DNA from 2 places in the Xanthomonas sp. NCPPB 2933 genome. Region 2 is predicted to be linked to the other one. Evidence: predicted binding sites of a transcription regulator. Region 2 holds the regulator's gene; the other holds the start of a gene.
What was found. The regulator FliA, encoded in region 2, starts transcription of late flagellar genes. The targets are predictions, from matches to a motif close to TAAAGTTTNNCNNNCNNNGGCCGATAA.
Positions count from the first base shown of each region.

Region 1: a site for FliA is predicted at 2,578-2,604, ahead of AC1PLU_RS13550 (methyl-accepting chemotaxis protein). Genes of this name have one in related genera too.

Region 1 covers NZ_CM161518.1:3,319,802-3,324,248, reverse strand. Annotated here, with positions in the region: gene AC1PLU_RS13550 (methyl-accepting chemotaxis protein) at 336-2,447, opposite strand; gene AC1PLU_RS13545 (FAD-dependent monooxygenase) at 2,721-3,905, opposite strand; gene AC1PLU_RS13540 (MarR family winged helix-turn-helix transcriptional regulator) at 3,942-4,406, opposite strand.
Region 2 covers NZ_CM161518.1:2,947,670-2,952,116, forward strand. Annotated here, with positions in the region: gene flhF (flagellar biosynthesis GTPase FlhF) at 1-793, shown strand, start outside; gene AC1PLU_RS12020 (MinD/ParA family protein) at 780-1,664, shown strand; gene AC1PLU_RS12025 (RNA polymerase sigma factor FliA) at 1,661-2,434, shown strand; gene cheY (chemotaxis response regulator CheY) at 2,470-2,862, shown strand; gene AC1PLU_RS12035 (protein phosphatase CheZ) at 2,862-3,488, shown strand; gene AC1PLU_RS12040 (chemotaxis protein CheA) at 3,491-4,447, shown strand, end outside.

The sequences.
Region 1 (4,447 bases), 370 kb from region 2:
GATGCCTTGATTGTGGATAGGCATATCGATGTCCTGACGAGCGTTGGGAGCTGCATAAAATGCGTTGGCCAACCTTGTCGGATGCGCCAGTGGGAACCCGACATAACGTCTCAGAGTCGACGAAATCTTCAGCCGACCATGTGGTCCGGCGCATTCGTGGCGCGACGTCCAGCGAGGGCAATCGATGGTGTGAGAGCGGCTAACAAAGCGACTGCGCTCACCACCAGGCGAGCGCAGCGGGTACTCGGTGCGGCATGTGCCACTCGTCCACTGTTGTTCTGAGTGTGCCGTCCATACCCGGCCGACGGCTGCTCGCGACGTTGGGGACGCCGCGCTTAAATGACCGCAGCCTTGACCTTGAACACGTCCACAGCGCGGATCAGCTGCACGGAGTGGTCTTCGAGCGCACGCGCGGCGGTGCTTGCCGCTTCTACCAGGCGGACGTTGTGTTGGGTGGTTTCATCCATCTGGGCGATGGTCTGATTCACCTGTTCGATGCCGCCGGCCTGCTCTTGGGAGGCGGCGGAGATGTGGCCCATGATGTCGGTGACGTGCTGGACGCTGGTGACGACCTCGCTCATGGTCGTGCCGGCTTTTTGCACCAGCGTTGCGCCGTCGGCGACGCGTTGTACGGAGTCGTCGATCAGGCGTTTGATTTCCTTGGCGGCGTCCGATGAGCGGTGCGAGAGGGTGCGCACTTCGGAGGCGACCACGGCGAATCCGCGGCCTTGTTCGCCTGCGCGTGCGGCTTCGACGGCGGCGTTGAGGGCGAGGATGTTGGTCTGGAAGGCGATGCCGTCGATGACCGAGATGATGTCGGCGATGCGCTTGGACGCCGCTTCGATCCCTGACATCTTTTCGATGACCTGGCCGACCACGTCGCGTCCGTCCGAGGCGATCGCGGCGGCGCCCAGCGCGAGCTGGTTGGCGCGGCCTGCGTGCTCGGCGTTCTGCTTGACGGTGGAGGTCAGCTCTTCCATCGAGGCGGCGGTTTCTTCGAGACTGGCGGCCTGTTGTTCGCTGCGGCGCGCCAGTTCCTGATTGCCGCTGGCGATGTCTTCGGCGGCAAACCCGATGCTGTTGGAGGTAGTCTGGATATGCGTGACGATGTCCGTCAGGCGATGCACGGTGCTGTTGGCATCGTCGCGCATCGAGGCGAACACGCCGTGGAAGTTGCCGGTCATGCGCACGGTCAGGTCGCCGTCGGCGATGGCGCGCAGCAGGTCGGAGAACTTGGCCAGGTTGGTGTCGGAGGTGGCCATCATGGTGTTGAGGTTTTCGACCATCAGGCGGAAGTCGTGCTCGAACTTTTCCGGCTGGCCGCGGAGTGCGAAGTTGCCTGCGCACGCAGCTTGGGTGAGTTCCTGGATCTGTGCGTTGATGGCGCGCAGGTTCTGCCGTACCTGCTGCATGGTGGCGGTGATGGCGGCCTTTTCGCCGGGATACTGTTCGATTTCCTGCGCGAGATTGCCCACCGCGTAGCTGCCCATGACCTCGGTCATGCGCAGCTGAGTCTGCACGTGCGCATGCACCAGTGCGTTGGTGTCCTGCACCATATCGCCGTATTCGCCCGGGAAACGCTTGGCGTCGGTGCGGTAGCTGATCTCGCCGGCTTCGTGGCGGGCGGCCATGGCACGCTGTGCGGAGATCACCTCTTGCAGGCGGCGCTGCATCTGTTGCATGGCACGCAGCAGCTGGCCGGATTCGTCCTGGCTGGTGGGCATGTCCTGGCTGCGCAGATCGCCGTCGTTGATGCGCTCTGCCAGCCGCAGCGATTGGCGCAGGGGCAGCACCACGCTGCGGGTGAGCAAGAAGGCGATCGTGGCGCCCAGCAGCAGCGCGATGACGGTGGAGATCACCATCAGCATGGCGAAGCCGCGTGCGGTGGCGACGGCGTCTTTGGCGGCCTCGCGGTTCTTGGCTTCCTGCAGATCGATGAAGGCGTTGATGCTGGCCAGCCAGGCGATGAAGTCGGGACGCGCTTCATGTAACAGCAGCTGCTCTGCCTGCGGTTTGTCGCCGGCCTCGCGCAGTGCACGCACGTTGGCGATAAACGGCATGGTGCGCTGCTCGATCGCCTTGATCTGCTGGAGAATCTTTTTCTCTTTGGCATCCGAAGAGGCGGCGATCATGCTGTCGAGCGGCTGCGCGGAGCGTGCGTAGTCTGCGGCGAGCTTGTCGATCGATTGTTCTGCTGCGTGCCGGTCTGCCGCCTCGTCCATCAGCACCACATCGCGCAGCGCAATCGCACGGTCGTGGACGCTGCCGCGAAAGTTGATCGCATAGCGTTGTTTGACGCTGTTGACCTCGTTGATGGCGGTCAGCTGCTGGTCGATGCTGCGCACGCGGTGGATGCCGACGACGGTCAGGATCACCATCAGCACGATGATCGACAGAAAGCCAAGGGCCAGGCGTTGACCAATACGCAGATTCAAAAAGACATGCATGGGGGTTCGATCGATGATCCGACAAAGCGGAGAGCAGGGGAGTCCCGGCAGCAGCCGGGAGGCGAAGGCAGGTGCACGCTCCTCGAAGCGACATGGCTGCCGCTGCTCCGATTGCGTCTCTACGTGTTCGTTAGCGACCCCAGCCATTGAAACTGAAACCGGCGCGTCGGCCGATTCAGGTGTGGTTGGTTTCGTGGCGATGCGACGTCATCCCGATCGGGACGACACGTCGCAACGTCACCGCGCTGTGCAGCGCTTGAGAGCCCGGCAGGCTCAGTCGTAGCGCGCCAGATCCGGCGCCTTGATCGAGGGCGTCATCAGCTTCGCAGCGATGGTCTGGATACTCGGTTGGCTGGCGAATTTCAGTGCGCCGTGCAACAGCTGGATGCCGAGCCGGCTACGCGGGTTCATCAGTCGCGGACCGATCTTGGGCACGCCCTGGCCCTGTTCGACCATCGGCCGCATGGCGGTCGCGTAGGCGGCGAATGCGCTCTGCAGATCATCGGTGCGTGCGATCTCGCTTGCCAACACATAGCCGCCGGTGACCGCCAGGGTGGCGCCGATACCGGCCAGCGGGGTTGCGCACCACGCCGCGTCACCGGTCAGGACGACGCGGCCTGTGTGCCAGCGCGGCATGCGCACCTGCCGCAAGGCGTCGAAGTAGAAGTCGTCGGTGCTGTCCATGCCGTCCAGTACGCGCGCTGCCTGCCAGCCGGCGTCGGCGAACTGTTCACGCAAGTACGCTTTCTGCGTTGCCTGATCCCAGTCCTGTTCGCCGTCGGTGACCTTCTGCAGCGACAGCATGGCGCGCGTGGTGCCGTGCCGGTCCGGCCGCAACGAGATGCTGCGGCCGCCGGTGGTGTGATACCAGCGCCACAGGCGATCGTCGTCTGCGCTGCGTGCGATAGTGAAGTAGGCGATGGTCAGATCCATCCAGCGTGGGTCGTTTTCGCCCGGGAAAAGCTGTTCGCGCGTGGAGGAGCCGACGCCTTCGGCGATGATGACTGCATCGAAGCGGTCGCTGCTTCCGCTGTGGAAATTGACTGTCGCGCAGTTGCCGTCGTCCTGGATGCTGGCGATGCGGTCGCCGAAGCGATAGGTCGCCTTGTCGCGTGCGGCTTCGTAGAGCAGGCGGGCGAGGTCGCCGCGCAGGATTTCCAGCTCGGCGGTTGGGCCGTCGCCGTCGATGTCGTCGGTCTTGAAAGTGGCCACCGCATGGCCGTGTTCGTCGACCCAGGCAGTGCCTTGCTCGCCGGTGCCACGGTCGAGTGCGGTCTGTTCCAGACCCATGCGCTGCAGCACCTGGCGGCCGACGCCGCGTACGTCGATGTTCTGGCCGCCGTCGCGGAAGTGCGCCGCCTGTTCCACCACCACGACGTCGAGTCCCTGGTTGGCAAGCGTCCAGGCGGCGGTATTGCCGGCGACGCTGGCGCCGGTGATGAGGATGCGACGCGCCATTACAATCACCCGTAGAGATAAATATCAGAGGTGATATTACAGGTCTGCGCCGCGTTGCTCCAGGTTGACGATCAGGCGCTGCATGAACGCGACGGTTTTCTGGGCCTCCTCAGGTGAGAAGCCTTGCAAGGCATCGGCATTCAGATCGATCAGCACCCGAGCGCCCAGCTCGGCCATCTTGCGACCGCGCGCGGTGAGCGATACCAGCGCGGCGCGGCGGTCCTGCGCGGTGGGTGCGCGTTTGATGAGCTTTTGCGCTTCCAGCTTGTCGAGCAGGGCGACCATGGCGGGCTGCTTGACCGCAGAGGCGATCACCAGGTCGCGTTGCAACATCGGCCCCTTCCAGGACAGCAGCAGAATCGGTCCGATCAGGGCCAGCGAGACGCCGTGCGGCCGCAGTTCGGCGTCGACCAGCCGATTGAAGACCCGCGCTGCGTGATTGGCCAGGTAACCCGGCGCCACTGCCGCCTGGGGGTGAATGCGTTCGTCTTGATCCTGCATGCGCGCAACCGTGTGATGCCTTTCAGCCATCGGGCGATTTT
Region 2 (4,447 bases):
GGCCCTGGAGCTGATGGACGACTACGGCTTCGACGCCGGTCTGATCCGCGATGTGGCCCTGCAGATTCCCGCCGATACCGAATTGCACCGCGGCCGCGGGCTGATGCTGGGCCTGCTGTCCAAGCGTCTGCCGGTGGCCCCGGTCGACCCGCTGGAACGCGGCGGCGTGATCGCCCTGGTCGGCCCGACCGGTGCCGGCAAGACCACCACCATCGCCAAGCTCGCCCAGCGCTTCGCCGCCCAGCACGCCCCGCGCGACGTGGCCCTGGTCACCACCGACACCCAGCGCGTCGGCGGCCGCGAGCAGCTGCACAGCTACGGCCGTCAGCTCGGCATCGCGGTGCACGAGGCCGACAGCGCCGAGAGCCTGCTGGAACTGCTCGAGCGCCTGCGCGACTACAAGCTGGTGTTGATCGACACCGCCGGCATGGGCCAGCGCGACCGCGCCCTGGCCGCGCAGCTGAACTGGCTGCGCGCCGCGCACCAGGTCACCTCGCTGCTGGTACTGCCGGCCAACGCCCATTTTTCCGACCTCGACGAGGTCGTACGCCGCTTCGCCCACGCCAAGCCCCAAGGCGTGGTGCTGACCAAACTCGACGAGACCGGCCGCTTCGGCAGTGCCTTGTCGGTGGTGGTCGACCACCAAATGCCCATCACCTGGGTGACTGACGGACAGCGGGTCCCCGACGACCTGCACCGCGCCAATGCCGCCAGTCTCGTTCTTCGCCTTGAAGATTTGCGGCGCGCTGCCGATAAGCCCTGTACTCCGGAGCACAACCATGCAGTCGCGTGAATACGCCAAGCTGACCAACGCCTTCCCCCTGACGGCGACCCGTCCCGAGCCCTTGGGCCCGGTGCGCACCATTGCCGTGACCGGTGGCAAGGGCGGCGTGGGGAAAACCAACATTTCCGCCAACCTGGCCGTGGCCCTCGCCGAGATGGGCAAGCGCACCCTGCTGCTCGACGCCGATCTTGGCCTGGCCAACCTGGACGTGGTCTTGGGCCTGTCGCCCAAGTACACCCTGGCCGACCTGATCGCTGGCCGCTGCACGCTGGACGAAGTGATCATCGAAGGCCCGGGCGGCGTGCTGGTGGTTCCGGCCGCCTCCGGTCGCCGCCACATGGCCGAACTGGCCCCGGCCCAGCACATCGGCCTGGTCAATGTGTTCTCCGAACTGGAACGCGACCTAGACGTGATGGTCATCGACACCGCCGCCGGCATCACCGACAGCGTGCTGACCTTCTGCCAGGCCGCCCAGGACACCGTGGTGGTGGTCTGCGACGAACCGGCCTCGATCACCGACGCCTACGCGCTGATCAAGGTGCTCTCGCGCGAACGCGGCGTGGACCGTCTGCAGATCATCGCCAACATGGTGCGCGACCCCAACGAAGGCCGCTTGCTGTACGACAAGCTGTCGCGGGTCTGCGAAAAATTCCTCGGCGACGTGTCGCTGAACTACCTCGGCCACGTGCCGCAGGACGACTGGTTGCGTTTGTCGGTACAGCGCCAGCAACCGGTCATCAAGGCCTACCCCGCCAGCCCCTCGGCGCTGGCCATCGCAGAAATCGCGCGGCGTACCTCGCGCTGGCAGGCCCCCACCGTGCCACGCGGCAACGTCGAGTTCTTTGTCGAACGCATCATCCAACGGGGGGTCGCCGCATGAGCACCGCTACCGCAACCGCAACGACGGCCACCGCGCAGTACCGTGCAGTGCAACGCAACAACGCCAACGACATCGTCACCCAGCACGCAGACCTGGTGCGCCGCATCGCCCACCATCTGGCCGCGCGCCTGCCGGCGAGCGTGGAAGTGGACGACCTGATCCAGGCCGGCATGATCGGCCTGATCGAAGCCTCGCGCAGTTATGACTCCGAGCAGGGCGCCTCGTTCGAAACCTATGCCTCGATCCGTATCCGCGGCTCGATGATCGACGAGATCCGGCGTGGCGACTGGGTGCCGCGTTCGGTACACCGCCGTGCCCGCGACGCTGCTGCTGCAGTACGCAAGATCGAACAGAACACCGGCCGCGCCGCCGCCGCCACCGAAGTGGCCGCCGCGATGGAAATGCCGTTGCCCGATTACCTGCGTCTGATGGAAGACGCCGCGCGCGGCCAGGTGCTGAGCCTGGAATCGCGCATCGAAGATCACGGCGAGCTGGACACCACCGCCAAGGGTGGCCCCAACCCGCAGCAGATGATGGAGCGTGGCGAGTTCGGCCGCGAGCTGGGCAAGGCCATCGGCCAGTTGCCCGAGCGCGAGCAGCTGGTGCTGTCGCTGTACTACGAACAGGAATTGAACCTGAAGGAAATCGGCGCCGTGCTCGGTGTCAGCGAATCGCGCGTCTGCCAGATCCACGGCCAGGCCGTGGTGCGTCTGCGCGGCCGCCTCAAGGTCTTCGAACTGGCCGATGCCGGTGTCGAAATTGACGAATGATTTTTTCGCGTATTTTTTAGTGTTAGGAGCTTGATGTGAACAAGAACATGCGGATTTTGATCGTGGACGACTTCTCGACGATGCGACGTATCGTCAAGAATCTGTTGGGCGATCTTGGCTTCACCAATACCGCAGAGGCCGAAGACGGCAACAGCGCATTGGCTGCATTGCGGGCCGGCCCGTTCGATTTCGTGGTCACCGACTGGAACATGCCCGGCATGACCGGCATCGACCTGCTGCGCAACATCCGCGCCGACGCCAAGCTCAAGCACCTGCCGGTGATGATGGTGACCGCCGAAGCCAAGCGCGAGCAGATCATCGAAGCGGCCCAGTGCGGCGTGAATGGCTACATCATCAAGCCGTTCACCGCGCAGACGCTGGAAGAAAAGCTGGGCAAGGTGTTCGAACGTCTGGCGGCGACCGCCTGATGAACGCCACCGTGGAAACCAATGCCGAACGCGCTGCCTTGATCGACCGCCTGCAGGGCGCGCTCGATGCACTGGAAAGCGGTGACGAAGCCGCCTGGAAGCGCGAGGTCGATCACCTCGCCGCCTTGCGTACCCGTCCGATGATGCAGGGCCTGAGCCGGCTCGCACGCGAACTCGGTCAGGCGCTGGGCGAACTGCCCACCGTGCCCGAAGAAGCCGGCGAGCTGGACGATGCGTGTTCGCGCCTGGACCACGTGGTGGAAATGACCGAAAAGGCCAGCCATCGCACGCTGGATCTGGTCGAAGAATGCCGTGAGCTGGCCAACCAGCTGCGCGACGGCGGTCTGAATCAGGACCAGGGCGCGCTGATGGACAAGATGCGCCACAACCTGACCGAACTGTCGCTGGCGCAGAGCTACCAGGACCTGAGCGGGCAGATCATCCGTCGCGTGGCCGGCATCGTGCGGCGCGTGCACGAAGGCTTCGGTGCGCTGGGCCTGCCGCCCAAGAGCACCGAGCCGAAGAAAGACGACGGCGGTCTTGCCGGTCCTGCAGTCAAGGGCCTGGACCGTCACGCGGTGTCGCAAGACGACGCCGATGACCTGCTGTCCGGATTGGGGTTGTAACCATGAGTGCTGTTCCAGACGATATTGCTGCCGATTTCATCGTCGAGGCCCAGGAAATCCTGGATCGCCTCGGCGAACAGCTGGTCGCGCTGGAACAGGCACCGGACGAAGCCGACCAGCTCAACGCGGTGTTCCGCGGTTTCCACACGCTCAAGGGCGGCGCCGGCTTTCTGGCGATCAAGCCCATGGTGGAGCTGTGCCACGCCGCTGAAGAAACCCTCGGCATGGCGCGCTCCGGCCAGGCGGTGCTGCAGGCGCATCACTTCGATGCCGCGCAGCAGTCGCTGGATTATCTGCAGGCAATGCTGGATGCGATGGGCTCAGGCGAAACCGTGCCGCATGCACCGGCCTCGCTGATTGCGCAGTTCGATGCCAAGAGCGGCCCGCCGGCGGTCAAGGCCGCGCCCAAGGCCGCGTTGGCTGCCGTGGCCGCAGCGTCGCACGATGAGGGTCATGCACCCGCGCCCGGTGCCAAGGCCGCACCCAAAGCAGCCGCAAAAGGTGCCGAAGCCGAACAGACCGTGCGCGTGGACACCAAGCGCCTGGACGCCATCGTCAACCTGATCGGCGAACTGGTGCTCTCGCGCAATCGTCTCAAGACCCTGCGCACCCGCCTGCGCGACGAGGAACTCGATCGCGCGGTCAGCGTGCTGGATATCGCCACCGCGCGTTTGCAGACCGCGGTCATGCGCACCCGCATGCAGCCGGTCAGCAAGGTGTTCTCGCGCTTCCCCAAGGTGGCCCGCGATGTCGCGCGCACCCTGTCCAAGGAAGTGGAGCTGGAACTGATCGGCGCCGAGACAGAACTGGACCGTAATCTGGTCGAAGCCCTGGCCGACCCGCTGGTGCATCTGGTGCGCAACGCGATCGACCACGGCATCGAGTCCCCTGCCCTGCGCGAAGCCACCGGCAAGCCGCGCAGTGGTCACGTGCGCCTGTCTGCGCAGCAGGAAGGCGAC